4 regions of the Rhizobium indicum genome follow, and region 4 is predicted to be linked to each of the others. Evidence: predicted binding sites of a transcription regulator. Region 4 holds the regulator's gene; each other region holds the start of a gene.
The links. The regulator PhoB, encoded in region 4, activates phosphate uptake and scavenging genes when phosphate is short. The targets are predictions, from matches to a motif close to TGTCATNNANCTGTCAT.
Positions count from the first base shown of each region.

Region 1: the regulator PhoB is predicted to act here: its motif matches at 1,419-1,435, upstream of FFM53_RS17200 (esterase-like activity of phytase family protein).
Region 2: the regulator PhoB is predicted to act here: its motif matches at 1,641-1,657, upstream of FFM53_RS31690 (acid phosphatase).
Region 3: the regulator PhoB is predicted to act here: its motif matches at 2,298-2,314, upstream of FFM53_RS20770 (BtaA family protein).

Region 1 covers NZ_CP054021.1:3,532,037-3,536,083, reverse strand. Annotated here, with positions in the region: gene FFM53_RS17210 (helix-turn-helix domain-containing protein) at 1-267, shown strand, start outside; gene FFM53_RS17205 (NAD-dependent epimerase/dehydratase family protein) at 365-1,351, shown strand; gene FFM53_RS17200 (esterase-like activity of phytase family protein) at 1,597-3,084, shown strand; RNA gene ssrS (6S RNA) at 3,166-3,324, opposite strand; gene FFM53_RS17190 (cell division protein ZapA) at 3,394-3,771, opposite strand; gene FFM53_RS17185 (DUF4164 domain-containing protein) at 3,896-4,047, opposite strand, start outside.
Region 2 covers NZ_CP054023.1:418,573-422,619, forward strand. Annotated here, with positions in the region: gene FFM53_RS31680 (FitA-like ribbon-helix-helix domain-containing protein) at 1-174, opposite strand, end outside; gene FFM53_RS31685 (cytochrome-c peroxidase) at 299-1,588, opposite strand; gene FFM53_RS31690 (acid phosphatase) at 1,787-3,331, shown strand; gene FFM53_RS31695 (IclR family transcriptional regulator domain-containing protein) at 3,434-4,047, opposite strand, start outside.
Region 3 covers NZ_CP054021.1:4,277,602-4,281,648, reverse strand. Annotated here, with positions in the region: gene FFM53_RS20780 (lytic transglycosylase domain-containing protein) at 1-669, shown strand, start outside; gene FFM53_RS20775 (serine hydrolase domain-containing protein) at 714-2,141, opposite strand; gene FFM53_RS20770 (BtaA family protein) at 2,359-3,603, shown strand; gene FFM53_RS20765 (class I SAM-dependent methyltransferase) at 3,600-4,047, shown strand, end outside.
Region 4 covers NZ_CP054021.1:2,108,605-2,112,651, reverse strand. Annotated here, with positions in the region: gene pstB (phosphate ABC transporter ATP-binding protein PstB) at 1-657, shown strand, start outside; gene phoU (phosphate signaling complex protein PhoU) at 702-1,415, shown strand; gene phoB (phosphate regulon transcriptional regulator PhoB) at 1,548-2,231, shown strand; gene FFM53_RS10465 (GcrA family cell cycle regulator) at 2,806-3,345, opposite strand; gene FFM53_RS10460 (aspartate aminotransferase family protein) at 3,766-4,047, shown strand, end outside.

The sequences.
Region 1 (4,047 bases), 1.4 Mb from region 4:
GCCTCTCGCCCGCGGCAGGCGGAGTGGCGGGCGCCGCTCGGCGCCTTTCTCGGCCGCTCCATATTCTCTTATGCATCCGCCGAAATCGCCGCCGCCGAGCAGTCGCTGGAGGAGCGCGGCTGGCATGAGGGCAGGCTCTCGTCGTTGACCCTCGATACCGGCGCCAACGGCAATGCGCTGCTGCCAATCGCCGCCGGCCGTGTGACCTGGGAACGGATCATGCTTTCCGACGGTAGCGCCGGCCGCCTCGTCACGACCATCGGCTGAGCCTCAAGCTTTCCTGCATTCCCCTGCATAATTTATGCGTTGTCCGGAAACGCCAGTCTTTATAGCGTCCGCGGCCGAGCGGTCAGGAGACGATGTGATGACGATACTGGTAACGGGAAGTGCCGGCCATCTCGGCGAGGCGCTGATGCGAACCTTGAGGGCGGAAAGCCGGTGGGTGCGCGGCATCGATATCAAGCCCTCGGCTTTTACCGACATGGTCGGCTCGATCAGTGATCGCGCCTTCGTCCGCCAGGCGATGTCTGGCATCAGCCACGTCATCCATGCCGCGACGCTGCACAAACCGCATGTGGCAACCCACGACAATCGCGATTTCCTCGACACCAATATCGCCGGCACCCTTAACCTGCTCGAAGAAGCAGTGGCCGCCGCAGGCGTTGCAAGCTTCGTCTTCACCAGCACCACCAGTACCTTCGGCGCAGCATTGACTCCGGCTGCCGGCGAACCGGCGGCATGGGTGACCGAGGACGTGCTTCCCGTCGCGAAAAACATCTACGGCGTGACGAAACTCGCTGCCGAAGGTCTATGCGAACTCTTCGCCCACAAATCCGGTCTGCCGGTGGTCATTCTCAGGACTTCGCGTTTCTTTCCCGAAAACGACGACGATCCTGACATTCGCAACGGCTATTCGGCTGAAAACGCCCAGGCCAACGAGCTTCTTCACCGCCGCGTCGATATCACCGACGTGGTCGGCGCTCATCTGCAGGCGCTCGAAAAGGCGCCGGCAATCGGCTTTGGCCGCTACATCATCTCCGCCACGACGCCGTTTTCGGCAAGGGATCTTGCCGAGATCAGGCGCGACGCGCCTCCCGTCGTCGAACGACTGCTCCCGGGTGCAGCTTCTCTCTACGCATCACGGGGTTGGAAAATGTTTCCTTCGCTCGACCGTGTCTATGTCAACGAACGCGCAAGGCGGGAACTCGGCTGGCAGCCGCGATATGATTTCCGTTTCGTGCTCGATTGCCTGCGCGACAACAGGGAGTGGCGAAGCCCCTTGGCGTTGGATGTCGGCTCCAAAGGCTACCACGACGAGGTCTTTGCCGAGGGGCCTTACCCGGTCGGATAGAGCAGCGAGCTGAAATGCGGATATGCAAAAGCCTCACACCTTTTGGCATGGGCTTTTCACTGAAAAGCGTCATCCAGATATCATGATCCCGTCATAGACCGTCTGCCGGGGATATGGGGCGACGAAATCCAGGGCGTGTTGTGCCATCGGGAAATCGAATCCAGGCCGGGGGTGTCATTTGAAGCGGTGTCCAGCCTGCGGGCGGAAGCCGTTTCGAGAGCGCTTTTGACCGAGAGGGTATTTGCATGAAGAATGTCAGACCTTACACAGCGCGGCTGTTCGCCGCGGTTCTCGCGGCATCCGCCGCCGTGCCAGTCGTCGCAGTGGCCGAGAATTCCGCCACCGTCGGCGGCCTCACCTTCGTCAACAAGGGCCTGGTGGGCATCGGCCGCATTCCGGCCAACCAGCGTGACAAATTCGGCGAGACCTTCGGTTCCGGCTCGGGCATGGCGGTCGATCCCGCCGCCTGGAGCCGCGACGGCGCCGGGTACAAGGGCACGCTCTACCTGTTGCCCGACCGCGGTTACAACGCCGTCGGCACCGTCGACTATCGTCCTCGCCTGAACACCATCTCGATCGGGCTGACGCCGACCGCTCCGCGTGCAGCACCCGAGGCCGGCAAGGAACAGTCGGGCGTCGACGCAAAGCTCGTCGATTCCACACTCTTCGTCGACGACAAGGGCGGCGACATGACCGGCCTCGACCCGGAATCCGGCGTCCGCCCCGCTGCCGGCAATTTTCCCGCGCTACCGCAGGCGACGAACGGCAAGATCGCGCTCGACAATGAAGCCATCATCCGCATGGCCGACGGCAGCATGTTCGTCAGCGACGAATACGGGCCTTATATTTACCGCTTCTCGGCCGACGGCCACCTGCTCTCCGCCACCCAGCCGCCGAAGGCGCTTTTGCCGATGCGCAAGGGCGCGCTGAGCTTTGCCTCCAACAATCCCGGTCCCGGCGCCTCCGCTCCGGACCCGAAAGATCCGGAGACCGGCCGCCAGAACAACCAGGGTCTCGAAGGCATGGCGATGACGCCTGATGGTAAGTTCATCATCGCTGTGCTGCAATCGGCTGCCCGCCAGGACGGCGGCGATTCCGGCTCGACCCGCCAGAATACCCGCGCGCTGATCTATGACGCCGCCGATCCCGACCACCTGAAACTGGTGCACGAATATGTCGTGCCGCTGCCAGTCTTCAAGGACGCCAAGGACAAGACGACGATCGCCGCCGAGAGCGAAATCGTCGCTCTTTCCGACAAGACCTTCCTGATGCTCGCCCGCGACAGCGGCAACGGCCAGGGACTGAAAGGCGATACCTCGCTCTACCGCAAGGTCGACATCGTCGACGTTTCCGCCGCGACCGACATCGCCGGCAGCGATTTCGATGACGGCAAGCCGATCGCGCCGAAGGGCGTCGTCGATCCCTCGCTGACACAGGCGACGCTGACACCCTTCATCGACCTCAACGACAAGGCCGATCTCGCCCGCTTCGGCTTGCACAACGGCGCGCCGAACGACAAGAACAATCTGTCGGAAAAGTGGGAAGCCATGGGTCTTGCGAGCGTTCTCGACCCGAACCTGCCGGACGACTATTTCCTGATCGTCGTCAATGACAACGACTTCTTGACGCAGGACGGTTTCCAGGTGGGTGCCGCCTACAAGGCTGACGGCGGTGCCGACGTCGACACCATGTTCCAGGTCTTCCAAGTCACCCTTCCAGGTCTGAAGAAGTAACGGACGCGCAAAAGGGGTGGACGCGCAAGCTGCGCGTTCGCCCTGTCGATCCGGCGTCTTCACTGAGGGTGGAAGGAAAGGGTGCGATCCACGACCACCGATGGATGTTTACGATCCTGGGTGCCTACAAACGTAGGTGGGCGCCGTGTGTCCAGGCCCACGGGCCTGGCCAGGGACAGCTCCCTTTGGATCGAGTATGGCCCCAGGGATTGTGGTTCCTGTCGAGAGGCGCAGACCGCATGGCGATATATAAGGTCGTTTGTGCTGACGCGCCAGTGGCGACGGAAGGCCGCCCCTATTTATTTGAGATCAATTGAGTTCGGGGGCGGACCGGCCGTTCAGCTTGTCGGTGATGCCGCGGATGCGGCTCGACACTTCACTGAGCGCTGCGGCAAGATTTTCCTCGGTCCGGGCGGTGGCTGCAAGCACCGTATCGCGATTGCCGCGCAGCGTCTCGAGCTCGGACTCCAATCCGGCAACGCGGCGCGTCAGCTCGGCAATCTCGTCCGTGATCATGATGCCGGCCATAACGGTGATCCTGAGATCACCGATTTCGCCGAACTGATCCTTGAGATGGCCGACATAGCGGTCGAAACGGGTGGCGAGATCGGTCAGGTGATCCTCCTGCCCTTCCTCGCAGGCCATGCGATAGGCCTTGCCGTCGATCGTTACCGTCACCTGCGCCATGCCAAACTCTTTCTATAAGAGCATGATGCCGAAAAGTGTGAGCGGTTTTCGGACGACATCATGCTCTAACTCTTTAAATTAGAACAGGATTCAGATTTTGGGCCTGGCCTAAAATCATCCTGTTCTAGCGATCCAGAACTGCGCGGATCGTTTCCATGGCCGTCACCAGCCGCCGCGATACCTCGCGATTGACCTCTTCCAGCCGGTTGGCGCGGAATTCGGCCTGGTCGAGCTCCTGCGCCAGCCGCGAACGGTCGGCGTGCACACGCCGTACCT
Region 2 (4,047 bases), on a different replicon from region 4:
CAAGCGGGCGCGAATGGTATCGGCGAGATTGCGCGCCACCGGCTCGGTAGTCGCAAGTGCCGTACGCAGAATATCGCGTGCTTCGTCTTCCATTGACCGGCCATGCGTGGCGGCGCGAACGCGCAGCCGCTGCTTCAATCCATCATCGAGATTGCGGATCGTCATGCTGGCCATCATTGCCTCCATTCATCAATGACAGCATATAAATCATTGATTGCATATTCTCAAGCAACGGTCCCGAGATGTGTTTCCGTTCTCAGCCTGGCGGTCCACAACAAGAGTGGTCCGCCGGCCCGGGTCAATGCCCGGTCGCCTCAGGCTGCAGGTCGGCATCGGTCAGGGTTCCGAGAAAGGCGACGATGTCGTCGATTTCGGGATCGGTGAGGGCGGGCGCGTCGCCCGGCTTCCGGCCAAAGGGCGGATCCTGGTTGAGGTTATCCCAATAGGCCTGCGGCAGGTCGTCATATCTGCGGACCGAGCCGTCGGCACTTTTCGGGTACCAGCGGCCGGGATCGCTGTCGCGTGTCGCATAGAAGGAAACGACGTCGCGCAGCGAGTGGAAATAGCCGTTATGGAAGAAGCTCTGCTTCAGCGCGACATTGCGCAGCGTCGGGGTGCGGAACAGGCCGCAATATTCGCTGCGTCCGGCAAAGTCGGTGCGCTGAGGGCCGCAGAGGCCGAGATCGTGATAGTTCGGGTCGCTGTTGGCCGGGATCGCCATGTTGCGGGGTGCGGCAAGGCCGAGGAAGCCGAAATCGGAAAATTGCGGCGGCTCGCCGTCATTGGCGGGTTCGCTTAAGTGACAGCTCGAACAGTTGCCCTTGGCTGGGTCCTCGAACAGCTGCCGCCCGTGCAATTCCTGCGCCGTCAGCGTCGCCTTGCCGGCGAGAAAGGCGTCGTAGCGGCTGGAATAGGGATAGAAATCCGGGCCACTTTGTTCGAAGGTGGCGAGCGCCTCGGCGGCGGCATCGAAGGCGTCCTTAGGATTGTCGAACACGGTCTCGCCGAAGGCTGCCGTGATGTCGCCGGCATAAGCGGCCTTCTGCAGCTTTGCCACCACCTCGGCCGCATCCTTGTTGCCCATCTCGAAGGGCGAGAGCAGCGGGATCTTTGCCTGATCGGCGCCGTGATCGACCCGGCCGTCCCAGGTCAGGCCGCCCGTCGGGCCATTGTCGACACTTTCGTCGCCCTCGTCCTCGGAATCGTAATAGTGCTCGGTGAAAGCAGGTACCGCCTGCAAATAGCGCAGCGTCGGAACGGCGCGCAGGCCCGGCTGGTCCCCATGTTTGCCGCCCATTTCCACCGGCATGGCCGATGCCGGGCCGAAGGCGTGCGCCGGATCATGGCAGGACGCGCAGGCCTGAAGTCCCGAGGCTGACAGCGAGGTATCTGAGAATATCTTGCGGCCGAGCGCGCCGAGCGTTTCGGCCCGGGCGAAGGCCTCGGCACGTGACATCGGTCCGGGATGCAGGCCGGCGGCGGTCGCCGCGCTGCTTTGCCGCAGGGGAAAAATGGCAAGACCAAGCGCCATGGCACCCATGCTGACGGCCAGGCCGGAGCGCACAAGCCAGATGATCTTCGTCGTCATGATAAGGATTCCAATAAGTTGGCGCGGGTTTCCTCCATGATCGAACCTCGTTGCAACAAATTGATGACGGCTATTCCCTGCGGCATCACGACAACCCCAGATGTCACAAAGTTGATAGACGGCCGGAATAGCGTCCGAACGCCCCCCGAGCGTTCTTCGCTCCCTCTAGCCAACGCCCCCTAGCCATGAGGTACCCACGTGAAAAGACTGAAACTCCTCCACTCGATCTGTCTCGCCGGATCGGCCATCGTGCCGGTTGCAGTGGCGACGGCAGCCCATGCGGCGCCGGCCGGTTACGACAAGATCGACAATGTCGTCGTCATCTATGCCGAAAACCGCAGCTTCGATAATCTCTACGGCAGCTTTCCCGGCGCCGACGGGCTCTCGAACGCGACCGCCGATCGCGCCCGCCAGCTCGACCGCGATGGCCAGCCGCTGTCCGAACTGCCGCCGGCCTGGGGCGGCCTCACCGCCAAGGGTGTGACGCCTGCCGTCACCGAGGCGCAGTCGGCCCATCTCGCCAACGCCTCCTTCGCGATCGACGATCCAAAGGGGTTCGCAGAGGCGCCTTCGGTCATCACCCGCGACCTCTGGCATCGCTTCTACCAGGAGCAGATGCAGATCGACGGCGGCAAGAACGACAAGTTCGTCGCCTGGGCCGATTCCGGCAGCCTGGTCATGGGCCATTACGACGGCTCCATCCTGCCGATGTGGCAGGTCGCCAAGAAATACGTCATGGCCGATAATTTCTTTCAGGGCGCCTTTGGCGGTTCGTTCCTCAACCATTTCGCACTGGTCTGCGCCTGCACGCCCTATTATCCGGATGCCGACAAGAGCCCGGCCAAGCCCACCATCGCCAAGGTCGATGCGGACGGCACGTCGCTGACCGTGGCGGAGAACGCCCCGAAGTCGGCTCTGGAGGGCGCACCCAAATTTGTCTCCGACGGCACGCTGACCCCCGACTTCTACGCCGTCAACACCATGCAGCCGCCCTACCAGCCGAGCGCCAATCCGCCGGCCAAAGATGGTGATGCGGCCTATGCCGATCCGGCGGCCTCAACGACGCTGCCGCCGCAGCATGAAATCACCATCGGCGACCTCATGTCGCTGAAGGGGGTCAGCTGGGCCTGGTATAGCGGCGCCTGGCAGGCAGCTCTGGACGGCAAGAACGCCACCCCGGTGCCGAACTTCCAGTTCCATCACCAGCCGTTCAACTATTTCGCCAATTTCGCGCCGGGCACGCCGGCGCGTGCGGAGCATCTGAAAGACGGCGGCCTTGGCGGCGAAGCCTTCCTCAAGGATATCGACGATGGCAAGCTGCCGGCGGTTTCCTTCTATAAACCGCAGGGCAACCTCAACGAACATGGCGGTTATGCCGATGTTGCGAGCGGCGACCAGCATCTTGCCGATATCGTTTCCCACCTCGAGAAGAGCCCGCAATGGGGCCATATGCTCGTCATCGTCACCTATGACGAGAATGGTGGCTTCTGGGATCACGTCACGCCACCGAAGGCAGATCGCTGGGGTCCGGGCAACCGCATTCCGGCCTTCATCATCTCGCCCTTCGCCAAGGGCGGCATGGTCGATCACACCCAGTACGACACGACGTCGATCATCCGCTTCATCACCGCGCGCTACGATCTGCCGGTGCTGCCCGGCGTCATCGCCCGCGACAAGGCACTGCGCAACAACGACCGCCCGCCAATGGGTGACCTGACGGCCGCGCTCGACCTGACGCATTGACCGGTTACGAGCGGCCCCGGTGCTGACTGGGGCCGCTCCATCTGTTTCTTTTACGCATTCCGGACGCAAAACCGCTGCGCCTTTTGCTGGAACTGCTTACCGTCACCGGCGCAGCAGCGGCCGCAACGCAGCCTGTGTTTCCTTCAGCAGCGGCAGATAGCGTTCCTTCATCTCCGCCGCCGGCACGAGGGCGGCCGGCGCGCCGATATTGATCGCCGCAACCGTTTCGCCGCGGTCGTTGTCGATGGGCACGGCGATGGAGCAGAGGCCGATCTCCAGCTCCTGATCGATGATGGCGTAACCCTCGGCGCGGACCCGGCGGAATTCGGCGATCAGCTCGTCCGGGTCGGTCCTGGTATTTGCCGTGTTTTGCTTCAGCTCGCTGCGGGCAAGGATGGCGCGTGCCTCGCTCTCGGCGAGAGCCGCGAGCAGCACGCGGCCCATTGAGGCGCAGTAGGCGGGCAGGCGGCTGCCGGGGGTCAAATTGATCGACATGACGCGGCGCTGCGAAGCGCGGGCGATATAGACGATGTCGGTGCCGTCGAGCACCGAAGCCGAAGCGCTCTGGCCGGCCTTTTCCGAAAGATGATCGAGATGCGGCTGCAGCAACGCCGGCAGCGGCGTCGCCGCGAGATAGGCATGGCCAAGACGCAGGATCTTCGGCGTCAGCGTGAAGAACTTGCCGTCATAATCGGCATAACCGAGCTCGGCGAGCG
Region 3 (4,047 bases), 2.2 Mb from region 4:
TCCCAGCCTGGCGATCTTACCATGCAGGCCGGCATGCAGCCGGCAGCCTATGCGCAGATCCCGCTGACGCCCGAGATGACGGCGATCCAGTCCGTCGTGCCGACGCCGCGTCCGGGAACGGCGGCACAGCCGACGACGCAGCTTGCCTTTGCCGCGACACCGCAAAACAGCGCGCTTGCAGCACTTGCCGCAGTCGACACCACGCCGCGCGCCAGCATGGACTACGGTTTCGACGAATCCGGGCCGATCGATCCGCCGACCGCACCCCCGATGTTCAGCGACGACGACAAAGACGATGCGCCGACCGTCGAGAAGAGCTTTGTCACCAAGCTCATCCAGAAATATTCGAAAATCTACGAAATTCCCGAGACCCTGCTCCATCGCGTCGTCCATCGCGAGAGCCGCTATAATGCCAAGGCCTACAACAAGCGCGGCTATTTCGGCCTCATGCAGATCAAGTACAACACCGCCAAGTCCATGGGCTACGGCGGCGCCCCGGGCGGCCTCTTCGATGCCGAGACCAACATCAAATATGCCGCGAAATATCTGCGCGGTGCCTGGCTCGTCTCCGACAGTAAGGAAGACGACGCCGTTCGCCTTTACGCGCGCGGTTATTATTACGACGCCAAGCGCAAGGGCATGACCGACATCGCCCAAGGTAACTACTGAAACCGGGCAATTGCTGAAGTAGGGATGACGACTGAAACGGCGGCCTATGGCTGCGGCTGGGCTTGTCGTTGCGATCCGGCCTGCCGCTGCGACGCCCCCGAAGTCGGCAGGGCCGCCAGGATCGCCTTGAGAAGCACCTGCGGCTGGTAGTCGAGCCAGCTCGGCGTCAGGCCAAGCCTGACGACCACCAGATTGGCCGAAGGCACGATCGCCACGCTCTGCCCGTCGTGCCCCGTCAGCCAGAACGTATCCTCAGGCAGCCCGGCCCCAGCGCTCGAGCCGCGGCCGGGCGCCAGCCAGGCCTGGCCCTGCGAATACCGCCCGTTCGAAGCCGCCGTCGGGGTGCGCATGGCGCCGACGAAACCCTCCGGCAACAGTCGCTGGCCGTTCCACACGCCATCCTGCAGCAGGAACTGCCCGAAGCGCGCCCAGTCATGCGCCGTCGCATAGAGATAGGAGCTTCCGGCGAACGTGCCGCGCGCATCGAGTTCGAACACGGCGCTCGTCATGCCGAGCGGCGCAAACAACGCATCGTGCGGATAGGAAAAGGCCGCCTGAGCATTACCGACCCTGTCCATCCAGATGCGCGAGAGCAGCACGGCCGTGCCGCTCGAATAGCGGAAGCGCTGGCCGGGTGCCGCCTCCATCGGCGCATTGGCCGGCAGCGATACCATGTCGGGATCGAGATAGAGCATGCGCGTCACATCGGCGACGTCGCCATAGTTCTCGTTGAAGGCAAGACCGCTCTCCATGCCGAGCAGATCGGAAACCTTGATCTTGGCACGCGCATCGTTCTTCCACTGCGCCAGCAGGTTATCGTCGTCGAAGGAGATCTTGCCGCCGAGCATCTGCCGGCCGAGGATCGTCGCATTTACCGTCTTCGTCATCGACCAGCCGATCAGCGGCGTCTTCGCCGAGAAGCCGGGTCCATAGGCCTCAGTGACGATGCGGCCATTGCGCACCACCACGATCGCCCGCATGGCCGGGCCGGCAACACCGGGATCTGCCAGCAGCGCCGCGATCTTCCCGTCCGCTGGATTGCCGGTTCCCTCGCCCTCCGGCCACAAGGAGTCGTTCGCCTGCATCTTGACCGGCGGATCGAAAGGCGCTGCATTCGCCGCCGCCTCGAAATTGCCGTCCGGCACGCTCGTGCAGCCGAAAGCACCGCGATAGAGCGCATAACTCGGCGCAAACAGCCCCATGAAGCGCGCCGTCACACGGTCGTTGTCTCGGTCGACGCTGACGCGCACCAGCCGCAGCAGCGGATTTCCAGGCGCCTGGACGTCGTCATGGAGCACATCCTCCGCCTCCCGGCCGGCGATGAAGACATTGGAGCAGACGATCTTGGCGGCATAGCCGTCGCCGACGCGCAGCAGCTCCGGCGGCCGGATGAACAGCCAGCCGGCGGCAGTGATGACGAGGAGAACGAGAAGGAGAGCAAGCGCCTTCAGGATACGCAGGACAAATCGCATGGTATTCCTCCATGCCGGGAGAAAAGCAGGAATCGCACGCGCCGGAAAGGGGTCGAAGCGAAGAAGGGCGATCCTCCCGATCACTTTCCCAGGAGAGCCATCCCGGTCGCTTTCCCGAGGAGGTCGAAGCCCCAGGAACGGCTCCCCCACAGCCCACGTCATCAAACTGTAGCAGTGGCGCGCTACACGCCCTGAACGCTAAAAAGGTGACAGACTCATGTCAGAATTTGCACCGGATGCCGGCTTCCGCAAGAACCGGAAACTCAAGGATGCCCTTCTCCGCCATAAGGCTTTTTCGAAGGATGGCTTTTCCGAGCGTCTCTTCGGCCTTCTCTTCTCCGGCCTCGTCTATCCGCAGATCTGGGAGGATCCGGATCTCGACATGCAAGCGATGGAGCTGAAGCCAAACCATCGCATCGTCACCATCGGCTCCGGCGGCTGCAACATGCTCGCCTATCTCTCCAAAGCGCCGGCTTCGATCGACGTGGTCGATCTCAACCCGCACCACATCGCGCTGAACCGCCTGAAGCTTGCCGCCTTCAAGCATCTTCCCGGCCATGCCGATCTCGTCCGCTTCCTGGCAATGCCGAACGAGAAGTCGAACAGCCGCGCCTACGACCAGCATCTCGCCGCCCGTCTCGATGAGGCGACCCGCAGCTACTGGAACGGCCGTAAATTCGGCCGTCGCCGCGTCACAGTCTTCGACCGCAACATTTACGAAACAGGCCTGCTCGGCCGCTTCATCGGCGCCGCCCACCTTCTTGCCCGCCTGCATGGCGTCAAGCTGCGCGAGATGACCAAGACCCGCTCGATCCGTGAGCAGCGCCAGTTCTTCGACGAACAGATCGCGCCGCTCTTCGAAAAGCCGGTCGTGCGCTGGATCACCGGCCGCAAGAGCTCGCTCTTCGGCCTCGGCATTCCGCCGCAGCAATATGACGAACTCGCAAGCCTTGCCGCCGATCATTCGATCGCGCCGGTGCTGAAGCACCGCCTGGAAAAGCTCGCCTGTCATTTCCCGATGAGCGACAACTATTTCGCCTGGCAGGCCTTCGGCCGCCGCTATGGCACCGAATCGGAAGGCCCTTTGCCGACCTATCTGAAGTCGGAGCACTATCAGGTGATCCGCGCCAATGTCGACCGCGTCAATGTCCACCACGCAAGCTTCACCGAGCTTCTGGCCCGCGAGCCGGCCGCCTCACGCGACCGCTACATCCTGCTCGACGCACAGGACTGGATGACGGACGAGCAGCTGAACGACGTCTGGACGGAAATCACCCGCACGGCGCGCGAAGGCGCCCGCGTGATCTTCCGCACCGCCGCCGAAAAAAGCATCATCGAAGGCCGTCTGGCTCCGGCGATCCGCGACCAATGGGATTACTTCGAAGAGAAGTCGCGTGAACTGACTGCGCTTGATCGTTCGGCAATCTACGGCGGCTTCCACATTTACGGGAAGAAAGCGTGAGCAAGGTCGGCACTGAGACGGCAGGACAGAGCGATGAACATGCCAGCCTCATGGATGGCATGTACCGCTACCAGCGCCATATCTACGACCTGACCCGCAAATATTATCTTCTCGGCCGTGACAGCACGATCCGCAACCTCGACGTGCCCGAAGGCGGCACGCTGCTTGAAGTCGGCTGCGGCACCGGGCGCAACATGGCTTTCGCCCATAGGCATTTCCCGACCGCCAAGCTGTTCGGCCTCGACATTTCCCAGGAAATGCTGATTTCGGCGCGCAAGACCTTCGCCACCAAGGCGACGATCCCGGAATTCCGCGTCGCCGACGCCACGGCCTTCACACCGCGCGAATTCGGCGTCAGCGGTTTCGACCGCATCCTGATTTCCTACGCCCTGTCGATGATCCCGGACTGGGAGCGCGCCGTCGACGCATCGATCGCTGCCCTCA
Region 4 (4,047 bases):
CTGATCGGCCCGTCCGGCTGCGGCAAGTCGACCTTCCTGCGGTGCCTCAACCGCATGAACGACACGATCGACGGCTGCCGCGTCACCGGCAAGATCACCCTCGACACCGACGATGTCTATGATCCCGATATCGACGTCGTCGAACTTCGCGCCCGCGTCGGCATGGTCTTCCAGAAGCCGAACCCGTTCCCGAAGACGATCTACGAAAACGTCTCCTACGGCCCGCGCATCCATGGCCTTGCCAAGTCGAAGGCCGACCTCGATCAGATCGTCGAGACCAGCCTGCAGCGCGCCGGTCTCTGGAACGAGGTCAAGGACCGCGTGCATGAATCTGGCACCGGCCTGTCCGGCGGCCAGCAGCAGCGCCTTTGCATTGCGCGTGCCGTCGCCGTCAGCCCGGAAGTCATCCTGATGGACGAGCCCTGCTCGGCGCTCGACCCGATCGCCACCGCCAAGGTCGAGGAGCTGATCCACGAGCTGCGCGAGAACTATACGATCGTCATCGTTACCCACTCCATGCAGCAGGCCGCGCGTGTCTCGCAGCGCACCGCCATGTTCCACCTCGGCAACCTCGTCGAGGAGAACGACACCGACAAGATGTTCACCAATCCCGACGATCCGCGCACCCAGGACTACATCATGGGTCGCTTCGGTTGATTTTGGCGACACCAAGCCTTCCCGTTATTCGAGGATAAAGCCCCATGGCATCGACACATATTTTTTCTGCCTACGATGATGATCTGAAGTTCCTGTCCAGGCGGATTTCCGAAATGGGCGGCCTGGCCGAGCAGATGGTCGGCGAATCCGTGCGCGCCCTCGTCAACGGCGATACGGCGCTGGCGCAGAAGGTCATCTCGGACGATGTGATCCTCGATCACGCCGAACGCGAAATCGGCGACAAGGCGATCGTCACGATCGCCCGCCGTCAGCCGATGGCCTCGGACCTGCGTGAAATCATGGGTTCGATCCGCATCGCCGCCGATCTCGAACGCGTCGGCGACCTCGGCAAGAACACCGCCAAGCGCGTCATCGCCGTCCAAAGCACCGGCGTTCCCCGCAAGCTTGCCCGCGGCCTCGAGCATCTGTCCGAGCTGGCGCTCGTCCAGCTCAAGGAAGTGCTCGATGTCTACACCAATCGTTCAGCCGACAAGGCGAATGCGATCCGTGAACGCGACAACGAGATCGACGCGATGTACACCTCGCTGTTCCGCGAACTCCTGACCTACATGATGGAAGATCCGCGCAACATCACCAGCTGCACGCATCTTCTCTTCTGCGCCAAGAACATCGAGCGCATCGGCGACCATGCCACCAACATCGCCGAGACGATCTTTTACATGGCGACAGGCGCGCAGCCGGAAGGTGATCGTCCGAAGGATGACAGCGCCAACACCGTCGGCGCGGTCACCGAATAACCGCCCGCACAGTCAATTGCGTGCGCGCCCGTCCGGGCGCGCAAAGAGGTCGCAGCCAATTTTTGAATTTGCGCAGGATGCACTGCTTAAATCACCCTGGTTTAAGGATCATGCGCGAGGAGACCGACACGCATGATCCCGAGAGTTGCAGTTGTTGAAGACGAGGAAGCCCTCAGCGTGCTTCTTCGCTACAATCTCGAAGCGGAAGGCTTCGAGGTCGATACCATCCTTCGTGGCGACGAAGCCGAAATGCGGCTCCAGGAGCGCACGCCCGATCTTCTCATCCTCGATTGGATGCTGCCGGGTGTCTCCGGCATCGAGCTCTGCCGGCGCCTGCGCATGCGGCCGGAGACCGAGCGCCTGCCAATCATCATGCTGACGGCGCGCGGCGAAGAGAGCGAGCGCGTCCGCGGGCTGTCGACGGGCGCCGACGATTATGTCGTCAAGCCCTTCTCGACCCCCGAGCTCGTTGCCCGCGTCAAGGCGATGCTACGTCGCGCCCGCCCCGAGGTGCTGTCGACGGTGCTGAAGTGCGGCGATATCGAGCTCGACCGCGAGACCCATCGCGTCCATCGCAAGACCCGCGAAGTCCGCCTTGGCCCCACCGAATTCCGCCTCCTGGAATTCCTGATGTCGTCGCCGGGCCGGGTCTTCTCCCGCTCGCAGCTTCTCGACGGCGTCTGGGGCCACGATATCTATGTCGACGAGCGCACCGTCGACGTCCATGTCGGCCGCCTGCGCAAGGCGCTGAATTTCTCCAACATGCAGGACGTCATCCGCACCGTCCGCGGCGCCGGTTATTCGATGGAAGCCTGAGGGCTTCCATCTGAGCCTGCTGACAAAGCCGCTCGCGCGAATGTCCTAACCTGCCAGGGTTAAGCCACTCGTCTCGCCCCGTCCCCGTAAAAGGGGCAAGGGACGTGCCCTGCGAAAGGGTTGGTGGGGACGGAGAGGGTTGCGGCACAATCTCTTCTCCCCTCGGGGAGAAGGTGCCGGCAGGCGGATGAGGGGGCCACACGGCACACTCTTTCCGTGATAACCTATCCCACATGCCGAATGGCTGCGCCCTGACCACGATCGAAACGACGCCAACGCGGTCGAAACCCGCATGGCGTTGTAAGAAAGACCGGCTTCCCTGGCCCCCTCATCCGCCCTACGGGCACCTTCTCCCCGAGGGGAGAAGAGGGAATCGAGATGTTGCGGCATGTCACTTCGCCCCTTGAGAACCGAAGGAAAGGTCGAGACCCATGGCTCGACCCTGGTAGGTGGCGGCAGCCGGATGAGGGCAAGTCGGCGTTCTCAACGAACTGAACACCCAAGCGCTCCCATCCGCGCATAAAAAAACGGGCCAATCGGCCCGTTTTCTGCATTCTAGCAATGGTCAGCCCGCTCAGCTGGCCCGCGCTGCCGCCCGGCGGCGTTCGTTGACCGGCTGGTAGGCAAGCTTCTGGTGATAGCTGCAATAGGGCGAATTGTCGGGGGACTCGCAGCCGCAGAAATGGAAGTCGTCCTTCAGCGGATCGCCGACCGGCCACTTGCAGGTGCGCTCGGTCAGTTCCGTCAGGCCGAGGCGGCGCGAAATCGGCACCACCACATTGCCTCTTGGCACGTATTCCATTTCCTCGATCGTTTCGATCTCGATCTCGATCTCTTCCTTCAGCATCGTCGCGCCCTGCTGGCGGGTAACGGTGCGGGTGGTGATGCGAGAGGCGAAGTTCGGCGCGCGCGGCGCCGATGTATTGCGCTTCGGCGTTCGCGCCGCGGTGTTGGTGCCGCCGGCCTTGGCACGGCCGGGAAGGCACAGCCGGTGCACTTTGCCGATGACCGCGTTTCTGCTGACCCCGCCAAGCTGCGCAGCGATCTGGCTGGCGCTCAGTCCTTCGGCCCAAAGTTTCTTGAGTTTCTCGACCCGCTCGTCTGTCCAGTTCATGCCCTGTCTCCACCTTTTGCGTTGGTGATGGCAGAATCCCTCACCGTTGTCCCGGGAGCTCCGAAACAAGAAACGCTTGATCAATTTTGGTGACTAGTTCCGCCGCATGCAGTCTAGTAATTGATCTTTAACCTAGTGTGAGCCTGACTCCGTGACAAGAGTCGCATGAATCCGGATGAATCGAATTCGTAGTTTTCCCCAACTTGCTGCCCCTGCGTGTCATTTCTGCAATAATGCCTGTTGAAGACTGAAAATGCCGCTGTACACCTGTGCTGCATACGCTAAGGGCGCCGTTTTGTTGACATTGCAGCGCGAAAAGGAAATAGTGCCACTCGCCGCCGCAAGGCGGCATTTTTGATTTTTCGGGCCTGGTTTCCTTAGCCGGAGTCATTGCCCGGCAACTTTGATGGAGATCGCGCCATGGCTGAAGCCGCGCCGCTTTATGACACCTATTCTCGTGCCCCGCTGCGGTTCGAGCGAGGCGAGGGCGTATGGCTGATCACCGAAACTGGCGAGCGATATCTCGATTTCGGCGCCGGCGTCGCCGTCACCTCCGTCGGCCACAGCAATCCGCATGTGGTCGGCGCGCTGAAGGAGCAGGCCGACAAGGTCTGGCACCTGTCGAACATCTACGAGATCCCCGGACAGGAGCGTCTGGCAAAACGCCTGACGGACGCCACCTTCGCCGACAAGGTGTTCTTC